One region of the Aminobacter sp. J44 genome, then DNA from elsewhere that is predicted to be linked to it. Evidence: predicted binding sites of a transcription regulator. Region 1 holds the regulator's gene; each other region holds the start of a gene.
What was found. Region 1 encodes LexA, which represses DNA repair genes until DNA is damaged. Its sites were predicted from a motif close to TGTTCNNNNTGTGTTCNG; they were not measured.
Positions count from the first base shown of each region.

Region 2: a site for LexA is predicted at 3,704-3,721, ahead of L610_RS04070 (helicase-related protein). Genes of this name have one in related genera too.
Region 3: a site for LexA is predicted at 3,993-4,010, ahead of L610_RS02825 (YifB family Mg chelatase-like AAA ATPase). Genes of this name have one in related genera too.

Region 1 is NZ_VLJG01000023.1:121,916-131,946, forward strand. It holds gene L610_RS10880 (monovalent cation/H+ antiporter subunit D) at 1-180, opposite strand, end outside; gene L610_RS10885 (Na+/H+ antiporter subunit C) at 177-518, opposite strand; gene L610_RS10890 (monovalent cation/H+ antiporter subunit A) at 518-3,433, opposite strand; gene L610_RS10895 (AI-2E family transporter) at 3,564-4,754, opposite strand; gene L610_RS10900 (SMP-30/gluconolactonase/LRE family protein) at 4,933-5,793, opposite strand; gene lexA (transcriptional repressor LexA) at 5,946-6,659, shown strand; gene L610_RS10910 (ComEC/Rec2 family competence protein) at 6,653-8,872, opposite strand; gene gltX (glutamate--tRNA ligase) at 9,129-10,031, shown strand, end outside.
Region 2 is NZ_VLJG01000007.1:63,793-73,823, reverse strand. It holds gene fdxA (ferredoxin FdxA) at 1-75, opposite strand, end outside; partial or broken gene L610_RS04075 (RNA-binding S4 domain-containing protein) at 204-488, opposite strand; gene L610_RS04070 (helicase-related protein) at 489-3,581, opposite strand; gene aqpZ (aquaporin Z) at 4,292-4,981, shown strand; gene L610_RS04060 (beta-ketoacyl-ACP reductase) at 5,196-5,918, opposite strand; gene L610_RS04055 (acetyl-CoA C-acetyltransferase) at 6,034-7,212, opposite strand; gene phaR (polyhydroxyalkanoate synthesis repressor PhaR) at 7,439-8,038, shown strand; gene L610_RS04045 (heme-binding protein) at 8,177-8,608, shown strand; gene L610_RS04040 (hypothetical protein) at 8,665-9,066, opposite strand; gene rpmF (50S ribosomal protein L32) at 9,176-9,358, opposite strand; gene mtgA (monofunctional biosynthetic peptidoglycan transglycosylase) at 9,505-10,031, opposite strand, start outside.
Region 3 is NZ_VLJG01000005.1:33,152-43,182, forward strand. It holds gene L610_RS02815 (polyhydroxyalkanoate depolymerase) at 239-1,522, shown strand; gene L610_RS02820 (transglutaminase-like cysteine peptidase) at 1,675-2,298, shown strand; gene L610_RS02825 (YifB family Mg chelatase-like AAA ATPase) at 2,377-3,909, opposite strand; gene gshB (glutathione synthase) at 4,205-5,143, opposite strand; gene L610_RS02835 (GtrA family protein) at 5,289-7,043, shown strand; gene L610_RS02840 (bifunctional diguanylate cyclase/phosphodiesterase) at 7,139-8,491, shown strand; gene L610_RS02845 (septal ring lytic transglycosylase RlpA family protein) at 8,495-8,839, opposite strand; gene L610_RS02850 (thioredoxin family protein) at 9,052-9,609, shown strand; gene L610_RS02855 (MFS transporter) at 9,726-10,031, shown strand, end outside.

The DNA.
Region 1 (10,031 bases):
GCCATCTGCATGCGCGATCCGCAGCAGCAGGATCGCGACAATGAGCAGTGCCACCGCCGTGCCGATCGTGATCGTTGCCTTCAGCACGCGCTCCTGGTCGTTGAAGAACAGCAGCAGCGCGCCAGCCACTAGCGGCAGCACGATCGGCAGGATGACAAGGTGTTCGGGTGCAGGGATCATCTTTCGGGCTCCCTGCCGTCAACATGATCGGTGCCGGTGAAGCCGCGGGCAGCAAGGAGCACGACGAGGAACAGGGCCGTTGTTGCAAAGCCGATCACGATCGCCGTCAGCACCAGCGCTTGGGGGATCGGATCAGCAAAAGCCGACGGGTCGACTTCAGCGCCCGGCACAACGGGGGCCGCGTTGGACTTCAGCCGTCCCATCGAGAAAATGAAGAGATTGACGGCGTAGCCCAGCAGCGAGAGGCCGATGATGACCTGGTAGGTGCGCGGGCGCAGCAGCAGCCACACGCCGGAAGCCACAAGCACGCCGATGCCGAGCGAGAGGACGAGTTCCATCAGGCGTCCTCCTCCGCCTTCGCGGCTTCGACGGCACGGACGCGGTAGCTGCGGACCGACTGGTGAGCCAGCGCAATAAGGATGAGCACGGTGGCGCCGACAACAAGAGAGAACACGCCGAGGTCGAACAGCAGTGCGCTCGCCGTCGGCACCTTACCGATCAGCGGAATCTCGGTGTACTGGAAGTAGGTGGTCAGGAACGGCATGCCGAACAGCCACGCACCCAAGCCCGTGACGGCGGCCGCCATCAGGCCAAAGGCGATCCAGCGCACGGGCAGGATACGCAGGCGATCCTCGACCCAGCGTGTACCGCCGCCGAGATATTGCAGCAGGAAGCCGATTGCCATCGTCACGCCGGCCGCAAAGCCGCCGCCCGGCAGGTCGTGTCCGCGCAGGAACAGGAAGGCAGCGAGCAGGATGATCACCGGGAACATCCACTGCATCAGCACGGAGGGCACCATCAGGTAGTCGCGGACAGTCGACCCGATCTCCCGGTCCGGGCGCGCGTCGTCGTACATGTTCTGGATGCGCTGCTGCTCCGGAACGCCAACGCTGTCCGCCGCCGGTCGGTAGCGGCGAAGCAGGGCGAAAACGGTGAGCGCAACGATGCCGAGCACGGTGATTTCGCCAAAGGTATCGAAGCCACGGAAGTCGACCAGGATCACGTTGACGACGTTCTTGCCGCCGCCCTCGGAGTAAGCGTTCTCCAGGAAGAAATTGGCGATCGTATCCGTCTCCGGCCGCTTCATCATCGCGTAGGCGAGTATCGCCATGCCGACACCGCAGATGACGGCAAGGCCGAAGTCGCGGTGACGGCGCATGCGGTCCATCGGACGAACGGAGTTATCCACTTCTTCGAGACGCTTCGGCAGCCAACGCAGACCAAGCAGGATGAGAACCGTCGTCACCACCTCGACCACGAGCTGCGTGACGGCAAGGTCCGGCGCGGAGAACCAGATGAAGGTGATGCAGGTTACGATGCCAGCACCGCCCATCAGGATGAGCGCGGCCAGGCGGTGGTACTTGGCCTGATAAGCTGCGCCCAGCGCGCAGACGATGCCCACCGCCCAGAAGGCGGCAAAGGTCGGGTCGAGGCCGTCGAAGCTGACGTTCGGCAGACGGAACCCGCCCCGGAATAGCGGAACCAGCCCCGCCACGAAGGCGGCAAAGACGACAAGCCGCAGTTGCGGCTGCAGACGGCGCGTGCCCAGATTGGCCTCGATCCAGCGCGCCCAGCGCCAGGAGATGGTGACCAGGATACGCTCGAAGATGCGCTGGCCCTTGAGGTTGCGCAGGAACGGCGTGCCGTCTTCGCAGGTGGCAAGGTAGCGGCGCAGCGCAAGATAGAGCGCCGTGCCGCCTACCAGCGCGATGACGCTCATGATCAGCGGTGTATTGAGGCCATGCCACACGGCAAGGCTGTAGTCGGGCGTCTCACTGCCAAGCACTGCCACGACGGCGGTGTGCAGGTACGGCCCGATGGTGATGCTCGGCACAATGCCGACAATCAGGCAGATGAGCACCAGGAGCTCGATCGGCAGACGCATCCAGTGCGGCGGCTCGTGCGGCTCATGTGGCAGGTCGACGGGCTTTGGCCCAAAGAAAACGGTATGGATGAACCGCACCGAATAGGTCACCGCGAAGGTGCTTGCGATCGTTGCGGCATAGGGTGCAAGTCCGTCGAGGATCGACCCGTGATGCTTCTCCAGCGTCTCGGCGAAGAACATTTCCTTCGACAGGAAGCCGTTCAGAAGCGGCACGCCCGCCATCGCGGCACTTGCCACCATCGCCAGCGTTGCCGTTATCGGCAGGAATGAAAACAGGCCGGACAGCCGGCGCATGTCGCGTGTACCCGCCTCGTGGTCGATGATGCCGGCGGCCATGAACAGCGACGCCTTGAAGGTGGCGTGGTTGATCATGTGGAAGATGGCCGCAACCGCAGCGAGCGGGCTGCCGAGGCTCAGCAGCGTCGTGATGAGGCCCAGATGGCTGATGGTGGAATAGGCCAGCAGACCCTTCAGGTCTTGCTGGAAGATCGCATAGAACGCACCCAGCATCAGCGTCGCCATGCCGGTCAGACCGACAAGGAAAAACCACTCATCGGTGCCCGACAGAACCGGCCATAGTCGGGCCAACAAGAAGACGCCAGCCTTCACCATCGTTGCCGAGTGCAGGTAGGCAGACACGGGCGTCGGCGCCGCCATCGCGTTGGGCAACCAGAAGTGAAAAGGGAATTGCGCGCTTTTCGTCAGTGCCCCGAGCAGGATCAGCACAAGGGCAGTCGAATAGAGTTCGTGCCCGCGGATCTTGTCGCCCGAGGCGAGCACAACGTCGAGATCGTAGCTGCCGACGATATGGCCGATGAGCATCAGGCCGACGAGCAGCGCGAGTCCACCAATGCCCGTGATCGTCAGCGCCATTCGCGCGCCGTCACGCGCCGCCTGGTTGTGGTGCCAGTAGCTGATGAGCAGGAAGGAGACGATGCTGGTCAGTTCCCAGAAGATCGCCAGCACGATCAGGTTGCCGGCAATAACCAGGCCCTGCATGGAACCCATGAAAGCGAGCAAGAACGAGAAGAACCGCGGCACAGGGTCCTTCGGCGACATGTAGTAGCGTGCGTAGATGACGACGAGCAGGCCAATGCCGGTGATCAGCACCGAAAACATCCAGCCGAAACCGTCCATGCGCAGGGTGAAATTGACGCCTAGCTCCGGCAGCCACTGCGCCTCGCGGCGGATCACGCCGCCTTCCCTGACTGCAGGGTACAGGAAGGCCGTGATCGTAAATGCTGCAAGCGAAACCAGCCCCGACAACCAGGCCTCAGCGTTGCGCGCGTTCCGGGGAAGCAACGAAGCCGCTACGCTGCCTGCGAACGGCAGCAACACCAAAAATAGTAGCAGGTTCGCGTCAGTCATTCCGCGTGATTCGGCAAAAGGGGAGTTGGGGGACCGGATTATTTGAAAAGCCGTAGATTCAGCCGCCCAGTCAACCCCTTATGCCGAAAAATTGGGATACTGCGTCGGCTTGGCGCAACCGCGCCAAAGATCATGCCCCGCCCGAACCTGCCGCAAGGGTAGACTTGACGGACTCTTCCTCCGGCACTTCCACCGTGACGGGGGCGGGAGAAGCCTGCATTTCATGCAGCCATTCGCGCCAGATAGCTACCAGCAACGCCATCAGCACCGGCCCGATGAACAGGCCAAGGAAGCCCATGGTCTTCACGCCACCGATCAGGCCAAAGAAGGTTGGCAGGAACGGCAGCTTGATCGGCCCGCCCACGAGTTTCGGGCGCAGCGTCTTGTCGACGATGAAGAGTTCGATCGAACCCCAGGCGAACAGGCCAAGGCCGGCAAAGGGTGAACCAGACGCAACCAGATAGAGAGAGACCAGCGTGAAGCTGAGCGGCGCACCGCCGGGGATGAGGGCCATGACGCCGGTGATGACGCCAAGGGTAACCGGCGAGGGCACGCCCGCGATCCAGTAGGCCGTGCCGAGAACGATGCCCTCGCCGATCGCGATCAGCGTCATGCCCATGACGGTCGAGCTGATCGTCGCCGGGACCACGCGCGAAATGCGCTCCCAGCGCATCGGCAGGATCCGCTCGCCCAGCGTGTCCACCTGCTTCACGAAGTTCTCCCCGTCCTTGTAGACGAAGAACAGCGCGATCAGCATGAAGAGCAGCGTTAGCAGGAGGTCGAAGAGACCGGTGCCGGCAGCAAGCACGGCGCGGTAGATCGAGCCGATATTCGCGCCGCTGACGATCTGCACCAGTTCGCCCAGCGCGCCCGGATGGCCGATGTAGCGCTGCCACTGCTCGTCGAGCCACGGCCCGATGCCGCCCGGCAGGGTGATCATCCATTCAGGCGGCGGTGAGCCGGTGCGGTTTGCCTCCACCGCCCAGGTGAACCAGACGCCGACTTCCTTGATCGTGTAACTGATGGCGAGCACCACCGGCACGACGAGGAAGGTAAGGATCAGCGCAATTGCGATCGAAGCCGCTAGTGGGCGATTGTTGCCGCAACGGCGCAGCAGGTCGCTGTAGACCGGCCAGCTGGCGAAACCGATCACCAGGGCCGCCAGGACTGGTACCAGAAAGCCATGGAAGAAGTAGATGCCGGCTGCAAACACCAGCACCAGCAGCCACCGCGCCGCCGAAAGAGGCGGTACCAGCGCGATCCGCGTCGGAGTGGCGGAGCCGAGCCAACGCGGTTCCTGCGGTTCGAGTGTCTTTTTCATCGCTTTCCGTCGCCTGATCAGATGGAGGCCAATCTGCAGCGGACGCCCATCAATCTGATGTGTCGCATCCGCGTTCCGACCGGGTCAAGACTCGGCCACCAATGAATGCCCCATACCACCGCATTTTGAGCGGTTTCATGGCACCATCAATGACAAAGGCTCCGGTCTCCAGTTTCCGCTAAAGGATCACCCTTGGATCAGGCTGTCCCCTAAGCCCGGTTTCGACCGCAAAGACGGCGCCAGCGAGCGGCTGGCTCGCAAGCGCTTCTGCAGATAAACCTTCCTGCGCAGTGGTCACGAAAAGCGTGGACCAGTTCGGGCCACCGAAGGCCGGACACGTGATCTGGCTCACCGGAAGCTCGATCCTGAGATCCTCGAGTCCGTTCGGCGCATAGCGCGCGACGGAGGATTTCGCCCAACACGCCACCCAGAGGAAGCCATCCGCATCGAAGATGGCTCCATCTGGACTTGTCGCGACCTGCCGCAGGTCGAGGAAAATCGTCCGGTCGCCCGTCGGCCAGCCGTCCCGGTCCAGTGCCTGGCGCCAGATGATGCGCTCCCGGCTATCAGCAAAACAGGCGAACTTGCCATCCGGCGAAAAGCAGGTGGCGTTGGGAATATCAATACCCGTGTAGAGGGCTCGCAGTTCGCCCCGATAGTAGCGGTAGATGGTGCCTAAGCCCGGTTCCGCCCTGCGTCCCATCGTACCGATCCAGAAGCCCCCTTTCGGGTCTGCCCGACCGTCATTGGTGCGCAGATCTGGCCGATCCGGCTCGATCCGGCAGATCGTCTCCCGCGAGCCGCTTTCGATATTAAAGCGCATCAGGCCGCCAGCCCCCGCTACAAGCAGGTTGTCGTGGTCGATCCAGCCGAGGGCGGAGACCGGCACATCGAAAGTCCACTCGAAGACCTTCTCCTCCTTCCGCGACCGCAGCTTCTGGCCGACGATGTCGACCCAGAAAAGCTGCTCCCTGTCCGGATGCCACAGCGGCCCCTCGCCAAGCGCACAAAGCCGATCATCAAAGACTCTTGGTTCCACCAGCCCCTCCCCTGGAACTTCAATCGAAGCACCTTGTGCCACAACTCGTCGTCTCGTGCAGCAGGGCGCGCGCCTATTAATGATTGCGGAACACAAATGGAACATATAGTGTTTTGTTCAGGGTTTGTTTTTCTGATTCCAAGGGGCGCCCGATGCTTACGCGCAAGCAACACGAACTGCTTCTCTTCATCCATGAGCGGTTGAAGGAGACGGGCATTCCTCCTTCATTCGATGAAATGAAGGAGGCGCTGGACCTTGCGTCCAAGTCGGGCATTCACCGCCTGATCACCGCCCTTGAGGAACGCGGCTTTATCCGCCGCCTACCTAACCGGGCGCGCGCCCTCGAGGTTCTGCGCCTTCCCGACTCGATCGCGCCGGGCCTCAACTCAGCGAAAAAATTCTCGCCGAGCGTGATCCAGGGCAGCTTGGGCAAGGCGCCGGAGCCTGCGCGCGTGCAGGTTCCGAGCAATGACGATGCCGCATCCGGCATCGCCATTCCGGTGATGGGTCGCATTGCAGCGGGCGTTCCGATCAGCGCGATTCAGCTGCAGACCCATTCGATTGCCGTGCCACCGGACATGCTGCGCGGCGGCGAGCACTATGCGCTCGAAGTCAAGGGCGACTCGATGATCGAGGCCGGCATCTTCGATGGCGACACGGTGATCATCCGAAACACCTCATCGGCAACCCCAGGCGACATCGTCGTCGCCCTCGTCGATGACGAGGAAGCAACGCTCAAGCGTTTCCGCCGGAAGGGCGACTCGATTGCGCTGGAAGCTGCGAACCCGGCCTATGAGACCCGCATTTTTGGGCCGGACCGAGTGAAGGTCCAGGGCAGGCTGGTCGGCCTCATCCGTCGCTACTGAACCGTTTCCTTAGTTTCACTGTTCGCGCCGGCCGCACCTTGTGTGGCCGTCGTTCGTTCAGGCAATCCGCGCGCAGCCCGCGAGAAGCGGCGATGATCATGCCACGGCCGGTATGGCATGCTGATGGCGTGCCGGATTTGCGCCCGACCTTGCGCGTCAAATCGAACTTCGGCTGCACCGTATAACGCCAGATCGCGCGTGGTGAGCGTCAACGTGCCTGAGCCCGCGCAGGGATCGCTCGATGTAGCATCGGCGAGCACGAGCAGCGCCGCCAGCCCGCACGCATCACGTGCCGCGTCCTCATCTGCCGTGTAGACAATCGTGTTTCCGTTTTCATGGCGGGCGGTGCAGGTCTTTCCTGAACAGATGAAGCCGTGTTCGAGCGAGTTGTCTTCGGCTTGCGGCCGCACTACCGTGGTTGCCCGCATCGCGCGCTGCCAATTTTCAAGCGCAAAGCCGCGCGGTCGCGACTGGTTGACGGCAACAGCCCCGTCCGACAGGCGCATCGCAACGAGCCTGCCGTCCTCGGCGATCAGGACGTCCGGTCGGGCGTCAACAAGAACAAGTACTGTCAGGCCTGCGGCGATCGGCGCTGCTGCCAGCCAGCGCAGGGACGTCTGCGACATCGTCAGGATTGCGAGGCCAGCGGCCAACAAGAGGACAGAAGCGCCGGGAATTGCACCGGTAGAGTCGTAGAACGAACGCTCCGCGAGCCACTGCGCGACCGTGATAACCGCCGCGATCCCCTCGCCCATCGCAAGCAGCGGGAGGGCGTCAAGCCCGAGCGGCATCAGGATCGACGCGGCAACCGCCATCGGCATCACCACCACCGACACGATCGGCATCGCCGCAAGATTGGCGAACAGGCCGAGTGGCGAAACTTGCTGAAAATGCCACGCGCTAAAAAGGGCCGTCGCACCCCCGGCGATGATCGATGTCGCGGCGAGGGCGATGGCAGCGGCGAAGGAGTACCGTACAATTCGTCCCGGAAAGGACGGCGTACTGCGCCGGCGTCGCGGCTCCTGTCCAGCGCGGTAGCTAGTCCAGGCAGCGTAAGACGCGACGAGTGCGGCGGTTGCTGCGAAAGACATCTGGAAGGAAGGTCCTGCCACCTCATGCGGCGAGATCAGCAAGATGATGATCGCCGAGATGGCGAGATTGCGCATGGTGAGCGCCGCGCGGTCGAACACGATCGCCAGCAGCATGACCGCAAGCATGATGAAGCTGCGCTGCGCCGCGACATCCGCCCCGGAGATGAGCAGGTAGAAGGCGGCGGCTAGCAGAGCGATCACCGCCGCATATTTCTTCACCGGCCGCCGCATCGCGAAATTGGGAGCGAGCGCGAAGACGCTGCGCAGTGCGACCATCAGCGTGCCGCCGACAAGGGCCATGTGCAGGCCGGAGATTGAAATGACGTGGTAGAGGCCAGTGATGCGCAGCGCCTCGTTGATCTGCTCCGGAATGCCGGCGCGGATGCCGGTGATCAGAGCGGCTGCAATGGCTCCTTCCGGACCGCCAATCGTCTCGGTGATCCGCGCGGCCATCTTCTGGCGTAGGGTTTGGACCCACGCCATTCCGCGCATCCAGAGGGCCGGCTCGGGCCTCTCGCCCTCCACAATCTCGGGAGCGCCCATGAAGAAGCCGATTGCACCGATGCCCGAAAAGTAACTCTGAAACGAGAAGTCATAGCTGTACGGCCGTACCGGACCCGAGGGCGAGATAAGCCTGACGACGCTTTCGATGACCTCTCCTATTCCGGCATTTTCCGGCATCGAACTCGCAGTGACACGTACGATGTCCGGCGCATAGCGCAGCACGGGCCGCCGGGTGTCGAGGACCCGAAGCGTCAGTCTCACCCGCCCGGAAGCCTGTTGCTCGATCAACTCCACGCGGCCGGTCAGCCTTGTGGTTACCTCCGAGCCGAGGATGCGCGTGCCTGCTGTAAGCGTTTCAATCTTGGCGCTCACAGCACCGCTGGCAACGAGCAGCCCTGACATGGCCAGCAGACGCCAGGCGAAGTGTGTGCGCAGCCACCAACAGAGACTCAGGAGGCCGAAGACGAGCGCAGTGAGCGGAAGAAGGGTGGGCTCGTGCGGCAGGGCGAAATAGGTGAGCGCCCCGGCACCAATAAAGACCGGAATACAAAGAAACGGCGTCCCGCGATCAATTTCAGCTTCAAACGCCGCGCGCGCTTCTTGTGATATCCGTCCAATCGCGGGCCTTTCCGAGGCGCGTGCGCCAGCTTATCCGGCCTCTTCTGCCGAAAATTTGGCTCCGGGCACCATCGGTTCGCGCGAGATCGGTCCCGCCGAAGAACAGGCGGCGCTCGTCAATTTCCGCATGCTCCTCCCCGCCCATGCCGCGTTTCCCAGCCCCGTAGGCGCTTGCACGATGAGGTCGCTATGCTACATGAGCGCCAGACAAATACCATCGGCCGTTCAACGGCCAGTTTTCTCATGGATGGATCCCGTGTCCGACAAGGTTGTCACCCGCTTCGCGCCCTCACCTACCGGCTTCCTGCACATTGGTGGTGCGCGCACCGCGCTCTTCAACTGGCTTTATGCCAACCACACCGGCGGCATCATGCTGCTGCGCATCGAGGATACCGACCGTGAGCGCTCGACCGAGGCGGCAACCCGGGCGATCCTCGACGGTCTGAAGTGGCTCGGGCTCGAGTGGGAAGGCGAGCCGATCTCGCAGTATCAGCGCGCCGACCGTCACCGCGAGGTGGCCGAGGAACTCGTCCGCATGGGCAAGGCGTATTACTGTTATGCGACCCCGCAGGAGCTCGAGGAGATGCGCGAGAAGGCTCGCGCAGAGGGACGCCCGCCGCGCTATGACGGCCGCTGGCGCGACCGCGATCCGTCCGAGGCACCGGCCGGCGTGAAGCCCGCGATCCGCATCAAGGCGCCTCAGGAAGGCGAGACGATCGTCTACGACAAGGTGCAGGGCGAGGTCCGCTTCCCGAACAAGGATCTCGACGATTTCATCATCCTGCGCTCGGACGGCAACCCGACCTACATGCAAGCCGTGGTCGTTGATGACCATGACATGGGCGTCACCCACATCATTCGCGGCGACGACCATCTGACGAATGCCGCACGTCAGACCATCATCTACCAGGCCATGGGCTGGGACGTGCCGGTCATGGCGCACATTCCGCTGATCCATGGTTCGGACGGTGCGAAGCTGTCGAAGCGCCATGGTGCGCTGGGCGTCGAAGCCTATCGCGCGATGGGCTATCTGCCCAAGGCGCTGCTGAACTACCTCGCCCGCCTGGGCTGGAGCCATGGCGATGACGAGGTCATGTCCATCGAGGACATGATCAGCTGGTTCGACATCGTGGACGTCAACAAGGGCGCCGCCCGTTTC
Region 2 (10,031 bases), on a different contig from region 1:
GCAATCGACCGGGCATACTTCCACACAGTCGGTGTATTTGCATCGGATGCAGTTGTCTGTGACGACATAGGTCATGAGTGGCTCCGCCCGGCTTTCAGTCTGCTAGGGTCCGGCGGTGAGGTAAACCCTTCGCCGGATGTGCGCAAGGGTGACCAATCCGCGCAAGTGCGCAATGCAGGAATGCATTTGCGCATCGCCCCTCAGGCTGGTGGTTCCTCGCGCGTCGTCAGGTCTTCGTAGAGGGTACGCGCTTCTTCGGCTGGGCCGCGCCGCTTGCCGGGCAAAAGCACCCGCCAGACGACCACGCCGCGTTCCAGCTTCATCGTCAGCACGTCGCCGGTCTTCACCAGTTGCGCGGCCTGGTCGATCTTTTCGCGGTTCAGGCGGACATACCCCGCCTGAACCAGTTTTGCTGCTAGCGAGCGGGATTTTACCGCGCGCGCGAAGAACAGCCACTTGTCGATGCGTTGCCGCTCGACGCCGTTCATCTACTTCTTGGTCAGCTGCTCGCGCAGGGCCGCGAGCTTGGCGAACGGAGAATCCGGATCGAGCTTGACCGGGCGCTCCTCGCGCGGCTTCTGCGGACGTGCCTGCTTGTCGGCTAACTGCGGCTTACCGCCCTCGCGGCGGTCCCCACGGCCGCCTTCGCGGCGCTGCTGCTTGCCCTCACCACGCTGCTCGCCAGGCTTGCCCTGGAACTTGCCGCGAGCCGGGCGCTCGCCCCTGCCCTCGCCGCCTTCCTGGCGCTCGCCGTCGCGGCGCTGGCCGCGACCGTGCTGGTTGCGGTTCTGGCGCTGCTGGCGGCCCTCGAAGCGGGCCGGACGCCACAGCAGGATCGGCTTCGGCTCTTCGGCAGGCTCTGCAGCAGCAGCTTCGGCAGCAGGAGCTCCCTCCGCAGCGGCCTCAACCGGTGCGGCCTCGGCGGCGGGAGCCTCAGGAGCAGCTTCCTGCGCCTCGCTTGCGGCTTCCGGAGCGGCATCGTCAGCAGTTGCGTCTGCAGCGGGCGCTTCGCCAGCCTCAACCTCGACGGCGGCTTCAGCAGGTGCCTCAGCCGGCTGCTCGGCAGCAGCCTTGGCCTCGGCAGCAGCGTCAAGCTCCGCAAGCTTCGCAGCGACTTCCGCTGCGGGCTTCGCTTCAGCGCGATAGCCGAGGCCCTTCAGCGTCTCTTCCATGTCCTCGGAAGTGGCGCCGAGAATCGACATCATCGCGGGCGTTACGTAGAACGACGCCCCGTCGAAGGCGCCGTCCGGACGCTGGCCGGAGCCGGCACGCCAGGCAAGCGCCGGGCGGATCAGGTCGGCAAGGCGCTCGAGGATGTCGACGCGCACCGCACGGCGGCCAAGGACGCGGTAGCCGGCAAGGCTATAGAACATCGGCTCGAAGGACGGATCGACCACGATCGAGGTGCGGCCAGAGGCAAGGGCGGTGACGACGTCGCCGAAGCCCGGCTTTTCCTTGCCGTCATTGACCAGTGCCCAGAGCAGCGTCAGCAGACCCGCCGGAGCCGGCTTGATCAGCGCCGGGGTGAAGATGTGGAAAGCGCCGAAGCGCACGCCGAGGCGGCGCAGCGCCGCGCGAGCTTCCTGATCGAGCGACTTGACGTCGTTAGAGATCTCGCGGCGATTGATCAGGCCGAAATTCTCGACGAGGCGGAACGCGATGCCGCGCGCAATGCCCGTCAGCTGGTCGGCAGCCTTGAGGTCGAACAGCGGCTTGAGCAGCGTCTCGATCTGGAAGCGCACGAAGCGCTCGGCACGCGCCACGACCTTTTCGCGAGCCGGGCCCGTCAGCTGCTCGTCGGCGAGCAGGATTACGCGCGGTGCAAGCGGATCATCGCCAGCAACCAGAGTCGCGATCGGAGCACCGATCCAGCGCAGCAGCCCGTCCGAAGCAAGCGCGAAGTCGCCATTCGGGGCGTTGGCGAACCGTTCGGCACGCGCCTCGAACTCGGCAGCCAGCGCCTTCTGCGCAGCCGCCTTCATCGCCTTTGCGTCTTCGCCCGCCGCTGTCTGGTCAACCGTAAAACGGAAGCCCTGAAGGGAGCCAACATGATGCCCCTCGACAGTAACGTCGCCGGACGGATTTATTTCAGCTTCAAGCATTGCATTTTCTCTCAGGCGCCTCATGAGCACGGAAGTCCTGCGATCTACAAAGCGTTTCGTCAATCGCTCGTGAAGCGCATCGGACAACCTGTCCTCTATCTCGCGTGTTTTTTCTTGCCAGTGTGCCGGATCGGCAAGCCAGCCAGGGCGGTGTGAAACGAAGGTCCAGGTACGAATCTGCGCAATCCGGTGCGACAGCGTGTCGATATCGCCTTCTGTCGTATCGGCCCGTCGCACCTGTTCGGCCATGTAATCTTCATCGACATGGCCTTTCCGGGCCAGATCAAAATAGATACTGCCAATTATGTCGGCATGTTGTGCCGGAGCAATACGCCGGTAGTCGGGCAGAGCGCATGCTTCCCAAAGAAGTTCGACCCGCTTGGGCGTCGTGGCAAGGCGGCGGACGGCCTCATCCTGCGCCAGATGCTCGAGCGCCCGCTGGTCAACAGCCGGAAGCGCGCGCGTCAGCCCTTCGACCGGCGGCGTCACGTCGATCGAGCGGCGAAGCGCATCAAGACTTGAGAAATCGAACGCTGCCGAGCGCCACTGCAACACCTTCACCGGATCGAAGGTGTGCGACTCGATCCGCTCGACGAGCTCATCCGGGAACGGATCGACCTGGCCGGTGACGCCAAAGGTGCCGTCGCGAACGTGACGGCCGGCGCGGCCAGCAATCTGGCCGATCTCGGCTGCCGTCAGCTCGCGGTACTGGTGGCCGTCGAACTTGCGGTTCTGGGCAAAGGCGACATGGTCGAGGTCGAGATTGAGACCCATGCCGATCGCGTCGGTCGCGACCAGATAGTCGACGTCGCCGGACTGGTAGAGCTCGACCTGCGCATTGCGGGTGCGCGGGCTCAGCGCGCCCAGCACCACCGCCGCGCCACCGCGCTGACGGCGTACCAGCTCGGCGATGCCGTAGACCTCGTCAGCCGAGAAGGCCACGATGGCCGAGCGGCGAGGCAGGCGGGTGAGCTTCTTCTGCCCCGCATAGGCAAGGTGCGACATGCGCGGGCGGGTGATGACCGAAATACCGCGCAGGAGCATTTCGAGAATGCCGCGCATGGTGGCGGCACCAAGCAGCAGAGTCTCCTCGCGCCCACGCAAATGCAGCAGGCGGTCGGTGAAGATGTGGCCGCGCTCAAAGTCGGCGGCGAGCTGCACCTCGTCGATCGCGACGAAAGCGACGTCCGCCTCGCGCGGCATCGCCTCCACGGTGCAGACCGAATAGCGCGCACCCTGCGGGACGATCTTTTCCTCGCCGGTGATGAGGGCGACGTTGGCGGCACCCACCTTTTCGACAACCCGGGTATAGACCTCGCGCGCGAGCAGGCGCAGCGGCAGGCCGATGATGCCGCTCGAATGCGCCACCATGCGCTCGATAGCCAGATGCGTCTTGCCGGTGTTGGTCGGACCGAGCACGGCGGTCACGTCCCGGCCGGATAGGACGAGCGGAGCGTCGTGTCTTTTCTGGAGGCTCATAATGCGGGGTTCGCTCTCCTCGGCGCGGCGGATGCCTCCGTTAGCACACCCCACCCCACAAGCGGAAGATACCGCAGTGTTTTGTAGCAAAAAGGGCGGCGGAAACTACCGCTGTTAATCAACGGAACGAGTCTGGAACGAATCAGCGACGAATCGCTGACTCGGCGTCGTTCCCGTTGCGTTCACCGCTATATGTAGATCCTTGGCGATATTAACCACCATATGCATGCGCATTCGTGCGACCGCGCAGGGAACAACCGCAGGGAGCGGCTGGAATCGTTAACGACGCCAACCTTCGCCCTTTGCAGGCACCAACAAGGCCTTCCCCTCCGCCCTTCAACTTTAAGAATTCATTAGGGTTTCATTTACGTGAAATTTACCTGTTGCGGCCGCACCGCTCATCCCTGTTAACATTCAGGCCAAAGCCGGAACGAATCAGCGACGAATCACTGCCGCGCCCAGTTTCCCGGTTTGTTCTCCACAACATCTGGTATTATCCCCAACCTCCCCACAACTAATCCACAGGTTACGCACAGCGAATCGCACAGACTTTTTCGCGCTCGCGTTAACAATTTCCGCCAGTTGAGCGGAAATTCCCGCAAGTTTTCCCTGCAGTGGCTCGCCGACTGCAACCAGTCGGATTGTCAACCGCCGAAGCTTGGGCGCACATCTTCCAGCGTGGGGGCTCGTGCGTCTTAGGAGGGATTTTCATGACAAGGCGCCTTGTGGCCGAGTTCTTCGGCACTTTCTGGCTGGTGTTTGGTGGTTGCGGCTCCGCGATTTTCGCCGCGGCTTTTCCGGAACTTGGTATCGGTTTCTCAGGCGTAGCGCTCGCCTTCGGACTGACCGTCCTCACGATGGCTTATGCAGCGGGTGGCATCTCGGGCGGCCACTTCAACCCGGCGGTATCCGTTGGCCTGCTGGTCGCCGGCCGCTTCGACGGTAAAGACCTCATTCCATATGTCATCGCGCAATTGGTGGGTGCGGTACTTGCTGGCGCAGCGCTCTACCTGATCGTCAGTGGCAAGGCCGATTTCACTTCGGTCGGCGGCTTCGCCTCGAACGGCTATGGCGAGGCGTCGCCCGGCGGCTATTCGATGACTTCGGCGCTGATTACTGAAGTATTGCTGACCTTCTTCTTCCTGCTGATCATTCTGGGTTCGACCAGCGGGCGCGTCCCGGCCGGTTTTGCACCAATCGCAATCGGCCTTGCGCTGACCCTGATACACCTGATCTCGATCCCGGTGACCAACACCTCGGTCAATCCGGCGCGCTCCACCGGCGTCGCCCTCTTTGCCGAGGGGCCAGCGCTCGCTCAGCTCTGGCTGTTCTGGGTCGCGCCAATCGTCGGCGCTGCGATTGCGGGTGTCGTCTACAAGGCGCTGCTTACCGACGAATAGTGACGCACCGATAAAAACGGCCCCGAAAAGGGGCCGTCAGTTTGTTGACAAACCCTCGACGCACCTTTCCGGAGCCCGAGATTCACGGAACGTCTCAGATTCAAAGTGAGAACGGATCGGAATCAACAAGCCTGATTTGAAGGCTCGCGGAACTTTGTCAGCAGTCTGACGGCCCCGAAAAGGGGCCGTTCCGTTTCCGCTCTCAGCCTCAAGCTCAGGCCATGTACTGCCCGCCATTCGCCGACAGCGTCGAGCCGGTGATGAAGCCCGCCTCGTCGGAGGCGAGGAACAGCACCGAGCGCGCGACCTCTTCAGGCTCGCCGAGACGGCCGACGGGTATCTGGGCAATGATCGACTCCCGCACCTTCTCCGGCACCGCCATCACCATCTCGGTCGCGATGTAGCCCGGGCAGATCACGTTGACGGTGACGCCGAAGCGCGCGCCTTCCAGCGCCAGCGCCTTGGTGAAGCCGATCTCGCCTGCCTTGGCGGCGGCATAGTTCGCCTGGCCGACCTGGCCCTTCTGGCCATTGATCGACGAGATCGTGATGATGCGTCCGAACTTGCGCTCGCGCATCCCCGGCCACACCTGGTGGCTCATGTTGAAGATGCCGTTGAGGTTGGTGTCGACCACTTCGCGCCATTGCTGCGGCGTCAGCTTGTGGAACATGGCATCGCGGGTAATGCCAGCGTTGTTTACCAGCACGTCTACTGGCCCAAGGTCGGCCTCGACCTGCTTCACGCCTTCCGCACAGGCCTCGTAGTCGGCAACCGACCACTTGTAGACAGGGATGCCCGTCTCCTCGTTGAACTTGCGCGCGGCCTCGTCGTTGCCGGCGTAGTTAGCGGCAACCTTGTATCCGGCGTTCTTCAGCGCCACGCAGATTGCAGCGCCAATACCGCGCGACCCGCCGGTCACGAGTGCAGTTCTTGTCATAAGGGCTGTCCCCCCTTCTCTGATCGCACGGACGGGCCGACAGGAGGTTCCCCTTGTTCTGTCTGCCCCTGGCGTCCGGCCGCGCGTATCTGCCTCAAATTGGTGATCAGGAAAACTAGTTCATCGCCTCAACGCACATGGCGACGCCCATGCCGCCGCCGATGCAGAGGGTGGCCAAGCCCTTCTTCGCCGAGCGACGCTTCATCTCGTACACCAGCGTGTTGAAGATGCGTGCGCCCGATGCACCGATCGGGTGACCAATCGCGATTGCGCCGCCATTGACGTTCACGATGTCGGGGTTCCAGCCCAATTCCTTGTTGACCGCGCAAGCCTGCGCGGCAAAGGCCTCATTGGCCTCGACGAGATCGAGATCGTCGACCGACCAGCCGGCCTTCTCCAGCGCCTTGCGCGAAGCGGGGATCGGACCGGTGCCCATCACCTGCGGATCAACGCCGGCGGTCGCCCAGGAGACGATGCGGACCAGAGGGGTGATGTCGCGGCGTACGGCCTCTTCCTCGGTCATCAGGACGACCGCGCCGGCGCCGTCATTGATGCCCGACGCGTTACCCGCGGTGACGGTGCCTTCCTTGTCGAAGGCCGGGCGCAGCTTCTGCACCGCCTCGAGCGTGGTGCCGTGGCGGATGTACTCGTCCTGGTCGACGATCACCTCGCCTTTGCGGGTCTTCACCGTCACCGGAACGATCTCGTCCTTGAAGCGGCCGGCTTTCTGAGCGGCCTCGGCCTTATTTTGCGAAGCAACCGCAAAGGCATCCTGCTCGTCGCGGGTCAGCTGCCACTTGCGGGCGACGTTCTCCGCCGTGTTGCCCATGTGGTAGCCGAAGAAGGCGTCGGTCAGGCCGTCCTTGATCATTGTGTCGATGAACTTGAGGTCGCCCATCTTCGTGCCGGCGCGCAGGTGCTGGCAGTGCGGCGCGAGCGACATCGATTCCTGACCGCCGGCGACGATGATCTTCGCGTCACCGGTCAGGATCTGCTGCATGCCCACCGCAATCGCGCGCAGGCCCGAGCCGCACAGCTGGTTGAGGCCCCATGCGGTCGCTTCCTGCGGGATGCCGGCGCCCATCGCCGCCTGGCGTGCCGGGTTCTGGCCCTGACCAGCGGTCAGGATCTGGCCCATGATGACCTCGTCGACTTCCTCGCCGGCGACGCCCGCGCGAGCCAGCGCCTCCTTGATGGCCGTCGCACCAAGCACATGGGCCGGCGTATCGGCGAACGCTCCATTGAAGGAGCCAACGGGAGTGCGAGCGGCACTCGCGACAACAATTTCGGACATCGGGTTTCCTCGCTGTGAAGCTTTGGGAGTTGGGGTGCTTGAGGCGATGTTGTCCCCTTTCGCGCGAGCGAGTCAAACCCCAAAGTGCAAAGCGGTATAGTTTCACTGCACTGCACCAAACCCCTTCCCATCATCTGCCGTTTGGGCATATCCTCAGGCTTCGGCGTCGGGGGAGAGGCCGAGGGTAATTGCCCGCTTACGCAGCATCCCAACCGGGAGGTCACGAATGCCAGCAAAACAGGACCCTGTGGTCATCAAGAAATACGCCAACCGACGGCTCTACAACACAGGGACAAGTACCTATGTGACGCTGGAAGACCTGGCCCAGATGGTGAAGCGCGGCGAGGAGTTCACCGTGCAGGACGCCAAGACGGGCGAGGACATCACCCACCCGGTGCTGACGCAAATCATCTTCGAGCTGGAGAACAAGGAAGGGCAGAACATGCTGCCTATCTCGTTCCTGCGGCAGCTGATTTCCTTCTATGGCGACCAGATGCAGATGGTCGTACCGAGCTTCCTTGAGCAATCGATGATCGCCTTTGCCAAGGAGCAGGAGCGCTTCCGCGAGCAGATGAAGGAAGCGATCGGCAAGACGCCGATGGAGATGATGCAAGCCGCGATGCCGATGAAGGCGATCGAGGAGCAGACCCGCCGCAACATCGAGCTGTTCCAGAACGCGATGCGTATGTTCACGCCGTTCCCGCCGCAGCCCCCGCAGCGCGAGGAGCCGGCACCGCGCTCCGAGTCCAGCCAGAAGGACGACCTGCAGGAGCTCAAGGAGCAGATCGCTGCGATGCAGCGCAAGCTCGACCAGCTGAGCAGCTGATCCGACCGAAGCCTCAATCCCCTGTTCGCAACCTGTGAATGGCGCGGCCTTTTGCGCGTCCGCATCCACGCAGCCCATTACCAAAGCGGCAATGTTCCCTTAAGTCAGAGCCGCGATGGAATGAGGAGGATCACCCGCATGACGCAAATTTCGCTGGCTCAGGCCAACACCATCATCGAGGCAACCCTGGCGAAGGCTGCCGAGCTCAAGCTCAATCCGCTCTGCGTCGTCGTCGTCGACGCCGGTGGCCACACCATCTCGGCGCAGCGCCAGGACGGTTCGCCCTTCATGCGAATTGAAATTGCCCGCGGCAAGGCGTTCGGGGCAGCCGCAACCGGTGCCGATACCCGCAAGCTCAACCAGGCGGCGATCGAGCGCCCGCACTTCGTCAACGCCTTTGTCGCGCTGACGGGCGGCAACATGATCCCGGTGCCAGGTGGCGTAGCCATCAAGACGAAGGACGGCGATTTTGTCGGCGCGGTCGGCGTGTCGGGCGACACATCCGACAATGACGAGCTCGTCGCCAAGGTCGGCATCGAGGCAGCCGGCTTCGTCAGCGACAACGCCTGATCCTGCCGCGAGCAGACACAAGAAGAGCCCGGGTTCCGGGCTCTTTCTTTTTCTGACTAGCGGAGATTGATGTCGCGTGAGGAGGCGCGCAACGAGACGACGAAGCCCGCCAGCACGTCAACGAAGGCGATCGTCATCAGGATGAAGAACAGCGACGACGTCGCGCGTTGCACCAGCAGGAACTCGACCAGGAAGGCGATGAACACGAAGGTCGACAGGAGGTGATCCAGCACCGAGGCGTTTGAGGTACGCGTCGCCTTCACGATCTCGACGAACAGCAAGAGCAGCGCCAGCAGCACTAGCATGTCGGCCAGCGTCATCGACCAGACCCCGCCTGACAGCATGCCGAGCGAAAAGACTTCTGACTTCCAGGGATCCGGAATGTCGCCGAACACGCCGATGAGTCCCAGATTGTAGACAATGAACGGGACGATCATCAGGGGGATTTGAAACAGCATTCGGGTCTCCAGCAGTCAGGCTCGGTCAAAGGGCCGCGATCATGCACGCAAAGAAAAAGCCGACGCAAGCGCCGGCCTTCTCCTCAATACGGAATGTCCGCGGATAGCCTTAGCTTTCCTTCGGCTCCAGAACCTGGCGACCGCGGTACATGCCGGTCTTCAGGTCGATGTGGTGCGGACGGCGAAGCTCGCCCGAATTCTTGTCCTCGACGTAGGTCGGTGCCTTCAGCGCGTCGGCTGAGCGGCGCATGCCGCGCTTCGACGGCGAGGTCTTTCTTTTAGGTACGGCCATGGATCCTGCTCCGGTTTTCGGTCAACATGCCTTAGCCACCCTCGTTGAAGGGCCCGCAGTTCGGCCGATGACCAGGAAAGTCGCGTGCCTATACACCGCTGACGCGCATTTGACCAGACCACGTCGCAAATTTTTGCGATCCGCAGCTATCGGACGCAGTGGTTGTAGCCGCCGGCCTGCCGCGCACGCCGTTCGATGCGCGATGCGAGACGGTTGAGCGCCGCGGTCGGCTTGCCGGGCGTGCGGGCGATCGGGTTCGGCAGGGTCACCGCCAGCAGTGCTGCCTCGCGCGCCGTCAAATTGCTTGCCGACTTGCCGAAATGGTGCTGCGCGGCTGCTTCCGCGCCATAGATGCCTGGGCCCCATTCGACGATGTTGAGATAGATCTCCATGATCCGCCGCTTCGGCATGATGGCGTCGAGGAAGACCGCATAAGGCAGCTCGATCGCCTTTCGCACATAGGAGCGGCCGTGCCAGAGATAGAGGTTCTTGGCCGTCTGCATGGTGATGGTCGAACCGCCGCGCGACGGCTCGCCCTCCATGAAATCCTGCAGCACGGCCCTGAACTCGCCGAGATCGATGCCGTGATGCGCGCAGAACTGCCCGTCCTCCGACATCATGACCGAATTGACGAGGCGCGGGCTGATCTCGCTGAGCGGCTTCCACTCGCGGG
Region 3 (10,031 bases), on a different contig from region 1:
TTTCAAGAAAGTATCCTGAAGGGGCGCCGCGGCGCCCCTTTTTGCATGTTGCGGCTTGCCGCTGGGTAGTCTGCCGCAAAAAGCCGGATGCTGTATGCAACCTGCCGGTCCGCCCGGTGTTTAACGTCTGAACTCTATTGCATCGCAGCAAAAGCCTGTTAGCTTCTGCGGCAAAATTTTTCCTGACCGGCCGCCTTCGTGCATGCCGGCCGCGGTAAAGGCCCCGAGGTCGTCGCGAATGTACTATCAGCTCTACGAACTCAACCATGCCGCCCTCCAGCCCCTGAGGGCCTATGCGGACGCCGTGCGCGTCATTTCGCAAAGCCCGCTCAACCCGTTTGCGGCAACGCCGATGGGAAGGTCGGTCGCGGCGGCGGCGGAAGTGTTCGAGCGCACCACGCGCCGCTATGCCAAGCCCGCCTTCGGCATCGAGAGCGTGACGGTCGACGGCAAGAGCGTCGCGATCCGCGAGAAGACGGTGTGGACGCGGCCGTTCTGCAGCCTGCTGAACTTCGAGCGCGACCTTCCGGCTGCGCGCGCGGAGCGGGATCCGAAACTGCTGATCGTCGCGCCGATGTCGGGCCACTACGCCACGCTTTTGCGCGGCACGGTGCGCTCAATGGCCGAGCATGCCGACGTCTACATCACCGACTGGGCCGATGCGCGCATGGTGCCTGCCTCGGACGGGCGCTTCGGCCTCGACGACTACGTCGACTACATCATCGACATGCTGCACCACCTCGGGCCGAACACGCATGTGATGGCCGTGTGCCAGCCATCGGTACCGGTGCTGGCTGCGGTGGCCGTCATGGAGGCGCGCGGCGACAAGTTTGCGCCGGCCAGCATGACGCTGATGGGCGGGCCGATCGACACGCGCCGCAACCCGACAGCCGTCAACAAGCTCGCCGAGGAAAAGGGCATCGACTGGTTCCGCGAGAACGTCATCATGCAGGTGCCGTGGCCGAACCCGGGCGCGGGCCGCGACGTCTATCCCGGCTTCCTGCAGCTCACCGGCTTCATGTCGATGAACCTCGACCGTCACCTGATCGCGCACAAAGACTTCTTCATGCACCTTGTGAAGAACGACGGCGACTCGGCGGAGAAGCACCGCGAGTTCTACGACGAGTATCTCGCCGTGATGGACCTGACGGCAGAATTCTATCTTCAGACAGTGGACACTGTTTTCGTCCGCCATGACCTGCCCAAGGGCCAGATGATGCACCGGGGCGAGAAGGTCGACCTCACCGCCGTCCGCAACGTCGCGCTCTTCACCGTCGAAGGCGAGAACGACGACATTTCCGGGCTCGGGCAGACGCAGGCCGCGCACGACCTCTGCATCAACATTCCGCAGGAAAAGCGCGCGCACTATGTGCAGCCGCAGGTCGGCCACTACGGCGTGTTCAACGGCTCGCGCTTCCGCTCGCAAATCGTGCCTCGCATCGTCGACTTCATGGCCGCTCAGACGCAAGGTGCGACCTCAACGACGTCGACAAGCCGCAAGCGTCCCGCTAAAGGTAGCTGATGGCGAATGCCACTGTGTGCCTTGCGCAACAGTAACGTGGCTTCAGTAACCATAAGCTCAATCCAGCCCTTCCGTTCATTGACTTCCGCCCCGTTCAGTCGTTAACAGTTCATTAACGACTAAAACACGCAGTGATCTTGGGGTTAGGGCGTATGTGGGCCACGCTTCGCAGGTGGCAGCCGGGGATTTTCACGGCTTCTCTCCTGCTCATCGCAGCAGCGACAGGATCGACGACGCAGGCGTCCGGCGCCGGCGCGATGATCACCGGCGGCCTCACCTCCCAGCCGATTGGCCACTACGAATTCTGCAAGCGCTTCGCTTCCGAATGCTCGATCCGTCCGCGCGACAGCGGCCCGGTGATCGTCACCGACGCCCTGTGGAACCAGATCAGCGAAGTCAACAAGGCGGTCAACGCGGCTGTGAAGCCGATGAGCGACTATGACGTCTACGGCCAGGACGAATACTGGGCGTATCCGGAGCAGTCCGTCGGCGACTGCGAGGACTATGTCCTCGAGAAGCGTCGCCAGCTCAACGCGCTCGGCATTTCGCTGTCCAACCTGCTGATCACCGTGCTGCGCAAGCCGGACGGCGAGGGGCATGCAGTGCTGACGGTTCGCACCAACCGCGGCGACTTCATCCTCGACAACCTCAATGACGAGCTGCGCGCCTGGAACGAGACGGGCTACCAGTTCCTCAAGCGGCAGGCCGCCAATCATACCGGCCGCTGGGTGACGATCTACGACGACCAGAACATGCTGGTCGGCTCGGTGGACTGAGCATTCCGCATTTCCTCTGCCCGCGGGCGGAGCGGCTTCGAGCTGCCCGCTAACGGTCGCGAGTACCCTGTCTCCCCCTCACGCAGCCTGGCGCATGCGCTCGCCCGCCATGCGATAGGAAATCGCTTCTGCCAGATGGATACGGCCGACGCTGTCTGCGCCGTCGAGATCGGCAATGGTGCGCGCGACCTTCAGCACACGATGGTAGGCGCGGGCGGAAAGGCCGAGCTTGTCGCTGGCATCGCGCAGCAGCGCTGATCCCGGCTGGTCGAGCTTGACGATCTCCTCAATCAGTCCCGTCGGGCAATGCGCATTGACCGTAACATCCCTGATGCCCAGCGCCTGGTAGCGCGCAGCCTGCAATTCACGGGCGCGGGCGACGCGCTGGGCAACCACCGCGCTTGATTCCGCGCGGCCCGGAGCGATGAGGTCGCTGGCGGTCACCGCCGGCACCTCAATCCTGAGGTCGATACGGTCGAGCAGCGGGCCGGACAGCCGCGCCTGATAATCGGCCCGGCAGCGGTCGCCACGCGCGCAGCGATGGCCGGGCTCGCCCGCCATGCCGCATCGGCACGGGTTCATCGCCGCGACGAGCTGGAACTTTGCCGGGTAGCTGACGCAGCCATTGGCGCGCGCGACAACGCACTCGCCGCTCTCGAGCGGCTGGCGCAGCGCATCGAGCGTCTGCGGCGAAAATTCCGGCAGTTCGTCGAGGAAGAGAACCCCGTGATGGGCAAGCGAGGCCTCGCCGGGACGCACCCGCATGCCGCCGCCGACAAGGGCTGCCATGGTCGCGGAATGATGCGGCGCACGGAACGGCCTGCGGTCCGACAGCCGCCCGCCTGGAATGGCGCCCGCCATTGAAGCAATCATCGACACGTCCAGAAGTTCGCGCGGTGACAGCGCCGGCAGTATCGACGGCAGCCGCTGAGCCAGCATGGACTTGCCGGAACCGGGAGGGCCGACCATCAGAAGATTGTGCGCGCCAGCGGCCGCAATCTCCAGCGCGCGGCGGGCGCTCTCCTGCCCCTTGATGTCGGCAAGGTCGGGCAGGTTCGATGCCGGCGGCTGGATCGCGGGCTCGGGGCGCGAGAGCGCCTGCAGGCCGCGAAAGTGGTTGGCAAGCGCGATCAGGCTGCGCGGGGCGAGGATGTCGATGTCGGCGCCGGCCCATGCGGCCTCCGCACCGACGGCATGCGGGCAGATCAGCCCCTTGCCGAGCGCATTGGCGCCCACCGCGGCAGGCAGAGCGCCGGCGACCGGGGCGGTGGTGCCGTCGAGTGCGAGTTCTCCGACAACGACATAGTCGGCCAGCGCATCCGGGGGGATCGCGCCGAGCGCAGCCATCAGGCCGAGTGCAATCGGGAGGTCATAATGACTGCCTTCCTTCGGCAGATCGGCAGGCGCAAGGTTCACGGTCACGCGCTTGGCCGGCATGGCAAGGCCGGAGGCATGGAGCGCCGCCTGCACCCGCTCGCGGCTTTCGGCCACCGCCTTGTCAGCGAGGCCGACGATCTGCATGCCCACCTTGCCGGGCGCGACCATGACCTGGACATCGACCGGAATGGCCTCGATGCCCTCGAAGGCGACAGTGGTGACGCGTGCGATCATGCTGCCCCCTGCCCCGCCGCATGGCGGCGTGTCCCCGAACGGAACCTTACGCCTTCAGAGAAGCACAAGCACAACCAATTTACAAGAACATTTGCAGAACAATTTGCTTGAAGGTTGCAAAAGGTTGCAGTTCCGGAACGTTTGTTCCTGATGCATTCGGAAATTTGGCCGCGCCTATTGATGCGTTGCTTCTAGGAACAGCAACGTCTCCAGCATTTCTACTGGTCAGCGCGGGAGATGCGGAAGAACGGCGGCGGGCGACGCCTTGCGGCGCGCCTGCGCGGAAGAGAAAAGATCAGCGCTTGGCTTCGACCGCATCCCAGAAGAGAGCCGCGATGTCGGCGCCGCCGAAGCGCTTCACTTCGCGCACGCCGGTCGGCGAGGTGACGTTGATTTCGGTCATGTAGTCGCCGATCACGTCGATGCCGACGAGGATGAAGCCGCGCTCGCGCAGCGACGGGCCGATGCGGTCGCAGATCTCGCGCTCGCGCTCGGTGAGTTCGGTCGGCTCGGCGCGGCCGCCGGCGTGCATGTTGGAACGCGCATCATGCTCGGCCGGGACGCGGTTGATGGCGCCGACCGGCTCGCCGTCGATCAGGATGATGCGCTTGTCGCCCTTGCGCACGTCCTTGAGGTAGCGCTGGACGATGAACGGCTCGCGGAAGATCTGGCCGAACATCTCGAGCAGCGACGAGAGATTCCGGTCGGCCTCCGGCAGATGGAAGATGCCGGCGCCGCCATTGCCGTAGAGCGGCTTGACGATGATGTCGCCGTACTTTTCGCGGAACTCCATGACCTCGCGCGGATCCTTGGTGATCAGCGTCTCCGGCATCAGGTCGGGGAACTCAGTGACGAAGATCTTCTCCGGGCTGTTGCGCACCCAGGCCGGGTCATTGACCACAAGCGTCTTCGGGTGAATGCGCTCCAGCATGTGGGTGGTGGTGATGTAGTTCATGTCGAAGGGCGGGTCCTGGCGCAGCAGGATCACGTCCATCTCGGAGAGGTCAGTGCGGACCGGCTCGCCGAGCGTGTAGTGGTCGCCCTTCACGTCGCGGACTTCCATCTCCTCGATGCGGGCGAAGACGCGGCCGTCCTGCATGGTCAGGCGGTCAGGCGTGTAGTGATAGAGCTTGTGGCCACGGCGCTGCGCCTCAAGGGACAGCGCGAACGAGGTATCCCCGGCGATGTTGACCGTAGAGATGTGGTCCATCTGGACCGCGACCTTGAGCGACATGTGACCTTCCCGTGTTCCTGACGTTCTCCGCATTTAGATGCTTGCGGCGCTCTTGCCTAGACCGGCGGGAAACGGCGGGCGGCGGCTTTACCCTTTCTGAAGCGGTGCGGGCTAGGCTTCGCAGCGGGAAAGGTGGGGGAGCAGTATGGATATTGCCAATGTCTGTGCAGGCGGGAATTCCCGCTCGAATGCCCTCGGCCATGCCGCGATGGCGCTTGCCGGCACAGCCGCGATGCTAGCCTTCCATACAGCACGCGGATTTCCCTCGCTGGCTGACAGCGGCGGCGACAATGACAGCGTGCTGCGGCTGGTGCAGGTCCGCGACCTGCTTGGCGGACAAGGCTGGTATGACCCGACGCAGTACCGGATGGGGCTCGAGAGCGGCTTTGCGATGCACTGGTCGCGGCTGGTCGACGCGCCGATTGCGCTGCTGGTCGCCTTGTTCGGCGAAACGGTGGCGCTCATCATCTGGCCGAGCCTCCTGTTCGCGGCTTCGCTCTACCTGATTTTTCGTGCCGCCCGCGCGCTCGGCGGGGAAGCTGCGATCCTGCCTGGCTTCATCCTCGGCGGGCTTTCGCTCTATTTCGTTGGCGTGTTCCGGCCCGGCGCGCTCGACCATCACAACGTTCAGCTGGTGCTGACCCTTGCCGCGATCGCCTGCCTGATCGACGGCAAGCGCCCGGCATGGGCAGGAATCTGTGCGGCGGGAATGCTCGCGGTCGGCATGGAGGCCGCACCTTACGCGGCCGCGGCCTGCGTCATCGCGGCGGTATGGTTCCTGTTTGATGGAGAAAGCGGCGCACGGATTGCCCGACGTTTCGGGGCGGGCTTTGCAGCTGCCTGCGCCGCCGTCTTCTTCGCCACCATCGCCCCGCAGTCCTATTTCGCCGCAGCATGCGACGCCTTCTCGCTGCCGCAGGCGCTGCTGGGCGTCCTTGGCGGGGCGGGACTCGCGGCCATTGCCTCTGTGCCGGCACTGCAGTCGCGGTGGATTGGCCGGCTTATTGCGCTGGCAGCGCTGGGCGCCATTTGCGGCGCGATCCTCGTCATTGGATTTCCGCAGTGCCTTGGCGAGCCCTATGCCGATCTCGATCCGCGCCTGAAGGAATTCTGGCTGGGATCTGTGGTCGAGGCGCAGTCGTTCATCGCGCTGCTGCACGACGAACCGGCAAAGCTGCTGACCGTCTATGTGACGCCCTTGCTTGGAATTCTGGTGCTTGCCGCGATGATCCTGCGGGCTGAGAAGCGGCGCGAGGCGATGATCGTCGCAGCATTCCTCGCAATGGCGTTTGCGGTCAGCATCTGGCAGGTGCGAGGCTCGACCTTCTCGGTGCCCCTCGCAACCATCGCGCTGGCCGCGTGGATCGGCAAAGCGCGCGCCCGCGCCGAGCGGGACAAGACGCCAATGGCGCAGTTCGCAATGGCGCTGTCGTGGATCGTCTCGGCGAACCTCGTCTGGCAGCTGGTCGCGATGCCGTTTCTGTCGGAAGAAGAAGCGGCCGCCGGGGAAACCGCGTCGGAATGCTATGCCCATGCCGACTATGCGGCCGCTGCCGCGCTGCCGCCGGGAACCATCGCCGTCATCTCCAATCTCGGTTCATCGGTGCTTGCCAACACTCCGCACCGGGTACTTGCAGGCCCCTATCATCGCAACCAGCAGGGCAATGTCGCCAATCTCGACCTGATGATGGCGAAGGCTGACGAAGCAGCGGAGCTGGCGCTGAAAACGGGCGTTGACTACGTCGCGCTCTGCCCCGGCAATCCGGAGACGAATGCGCTCGTGAAATGGGCGCCTGAGGGGCTCGTTGCGCGCCTTGCGGGCGGGCAGGTTCCCGACTGGCTCCAAACTGCCGCAACGGGACCCCTGCTGATATGGCAGGTTCATGTAAGCGACAGGTAATAAAGGGAAATCTGCGGCAACGATACGCTTCCTAAACACTTTTGTGAGAGGGTCTTACTGGGGAAAACCAAACGTACCTAGCGTCAGGGGAGACAATGCCGAACCCGTTTGCCATAGGACCAGTTGCTTCGGAGGGTACAGATCTTGCCTTCACCGATCCGCTGACGGGTCTTGGCAATCTGCGGCGGTTCTTCGACAAGATCGACCGCCTCATCGTCGAGCGCGCCGACGATCCGGCGCCGTTTGCGATCGGCATCCTCGACCTCGACGGCTTCAAGCCGATCAACGACCTGTTCGGCCGCAAGGCGGGCGACGACATCCTGCAGCAGGTCGCGATGCGCCTGCGCGCGGCGATGGACCCGCACTCGACGGTCTCGCGCGTGGGCGCGGACGAGTTCGCCTTCCTGTTTCCGATGGTGTTCAGCGAGGAAGCGGTAGTCGAGCGCACCAACATGCTGATCGAGATCCTGTCGGCTCCCTATGACGTCGGCAACCGCACCGCGCGGCTCTCCGCCTCCGCCGGCTGCTCTCTGCTGTTCTCGTGCGATGAAAACACCGAGACGCTGGTCTCGAAGGCGGAAACTGCTCTCTACCACGCCAAGCGCTCCGGGCGCGGCAAGGTGGTGGTCTACACCCGTGAGATGGAAGAAGCCGCCAAGCGCATCACCCGCATCGAGCAGGCGTTGCGCCGCGCCGTTTCCGCCGGCGAGGTCGAGCCGTTCTTCCAGCCGATCGTCGATCTGCGCAGCCGCCGCGTCATCGGCTTCGAGGCACTTGCACGCTGGACCGATCGCGACCTCGGCTTCGTGCCGCCGGACGTATTCATCCCGATTGCCGAGGAGCGCGGCATCATCGGATCGCTGAGCCAGCTGCTCCTGGAGAAGGCGACGCGCGCCGCCAATCAGTGGCCTGACGAGCTATTCCTGTCGTTCAACCTGTCGCCCTCGCAGCTGGTCGACCAGAACACCGCCTACCAGGTGCTGTCGATGCTCGCCCGCAACCAGTTCGACCCGCGCCGGCTCGAGATCGAGATCACCGAGACCGGCCTGATGACCGACGCGAGCTCCGCCGAGAAGATCATCAGCGAATTGCGCGGCGTCGGCATGCGCATCTCGCTCGACGATTTCGGCACCGGTCAGTCCTCGCTCGGACGCCTGCGCGACTTCCAGTTCGACAAGCTGAAGATCGACCGCGCCTTCGTCTCGTCGATCCTCGAGGACAAGCCGTCGGAGCACATCATCCGCGCCATTCTTGCCATGTGCGAGGGGCTCGGCATGAACGTAGTGGCCGAAGGCATCGAGACCGATGCCCAGGCTGCGCGGCTGACGGAATTCGGATGCACCGGCGGGCAGGGCTACCTGTTCGGAAAACCGAACAACTCGGAACTCACCATGGCCTTCCTTCACGAAGTCTATGGCGTCAAGAAACGTTCCCGTATTGCGGTCTGACCCCTAGCCGACCTTCTGCAGGCAGATCTTCGTGTGCCCGGCCCGGATGAACCCGAGTTCCGCCGCGGCTGCCTTCGACAGATCGATCACCCGGCCGCTGATGAACGGGCCGCGATCGTTGACCCGCACCACGACCGACTTGCCGTTGCGCTGGTTGGTGACCTTGATTTTTGATCCGAAGGGGAGAGAGCGGTGCGCCGCCGTCATGGCGGAGGGGTTCATGCGTTCGCCGGAAGCCGTCTTGGACCCGAGCGCATACCAGGATGCACCACCACATTGGGCCGCGGCTTGAACCACCGAGAGAGAGAGAAATGCTGCTGCGAGGGTAACGGCCTTTGATGCCTTCATGCGCCGGGGTGCTCCTGATTGTTGAACCTGGACCCGCGCGTAGAAAGGGAATCAGGCAGGGATCGGACCCTGCCGGACAATTATCGAGTCACAATGTTACATTGCGGCCGTGCAATGCCCGGTTGCATGCCGGGGATTTCCCGCCGCGGAGAGGTTCGCAGCCGCGCGTTTTTCTCTAAGATGCGTCCGACTTCATCCGGAGGGAGGACGAGATGGCAGTGACGGCAGAAGCCGGCAACATCGGCTGGAAAGGGATCGACGCAATCCTGCCCGGCGTCGACGGTAACGATCACCAGCTTTCCGCCCACTGCGGTCCGGGCGGTCTCGTCATCGCCTTCATCTGCAACCACTGCCCCTATGTGAAGGGGCAGATCGAACGCATGGTCGCGGACGCTGCATTTCTCGACGCACACGGCGTCGGCTTCGTCGCCATCAACTCGAACGATGCGACCGCCTACCCGGAAGATTCCTTTGAAAACATGAAGTTGTTCGCACGCGAACACCGCATGCGCTTCCCCTACCTCTACGACGAAGACCAGTCGGTCGCCCGCGCCTACGGGGCGGTTTGCACGCCCGACATCTTCGGCTTCGACGCCGACATGCGGCTGCAGTATCGCGGACGGCTGGATGCCTCACGCCATCGCGACGCGCCGGCGGATCTCAGGCGCGACCTCGTCGAGGCGATGATCGAAATCGCCCGCACGGGCAAGGGCCCGGCGGAGCAAATCCCTTCGATCGGCTGTTCCATCAAATGGAAGAACCCGCAATAGCGCTTCCCTTCTGGCGCGGTCGATAGCCTTCTGTGGCGCTGTCGAGCTCAGGATTGATGGGCCCTAATCAAAGCAGAAAATTTGTGAAGCAGTTTAAGGCTGCGACAGGAAACCTCATGCCTCAGTCATCCCGCCACCCGGACATCGACGGCCGCTACGCCTGGCTTAGACTCATCCTGTCGATCCTGATCGGCACCATCGGCAGCGTCGGCATGTGGTCCGTCGTCGTGGTGCTGCCGGAAGTGCAGGCGGAATTTGCCGTCGACCGCGCCTCGGCTTCGCTGCCCTACACGATGACGATGGTGGGTTTCGCGATCGGCAATGTCTGGCTTGGCCGCTTCGCCGACCGTGCCGGCATTGTCGTGCCGCTGCTGCTGGCAACCGCAGCGCTGTTCCTTGGCTACATCGCTGCTGCGGTCGTC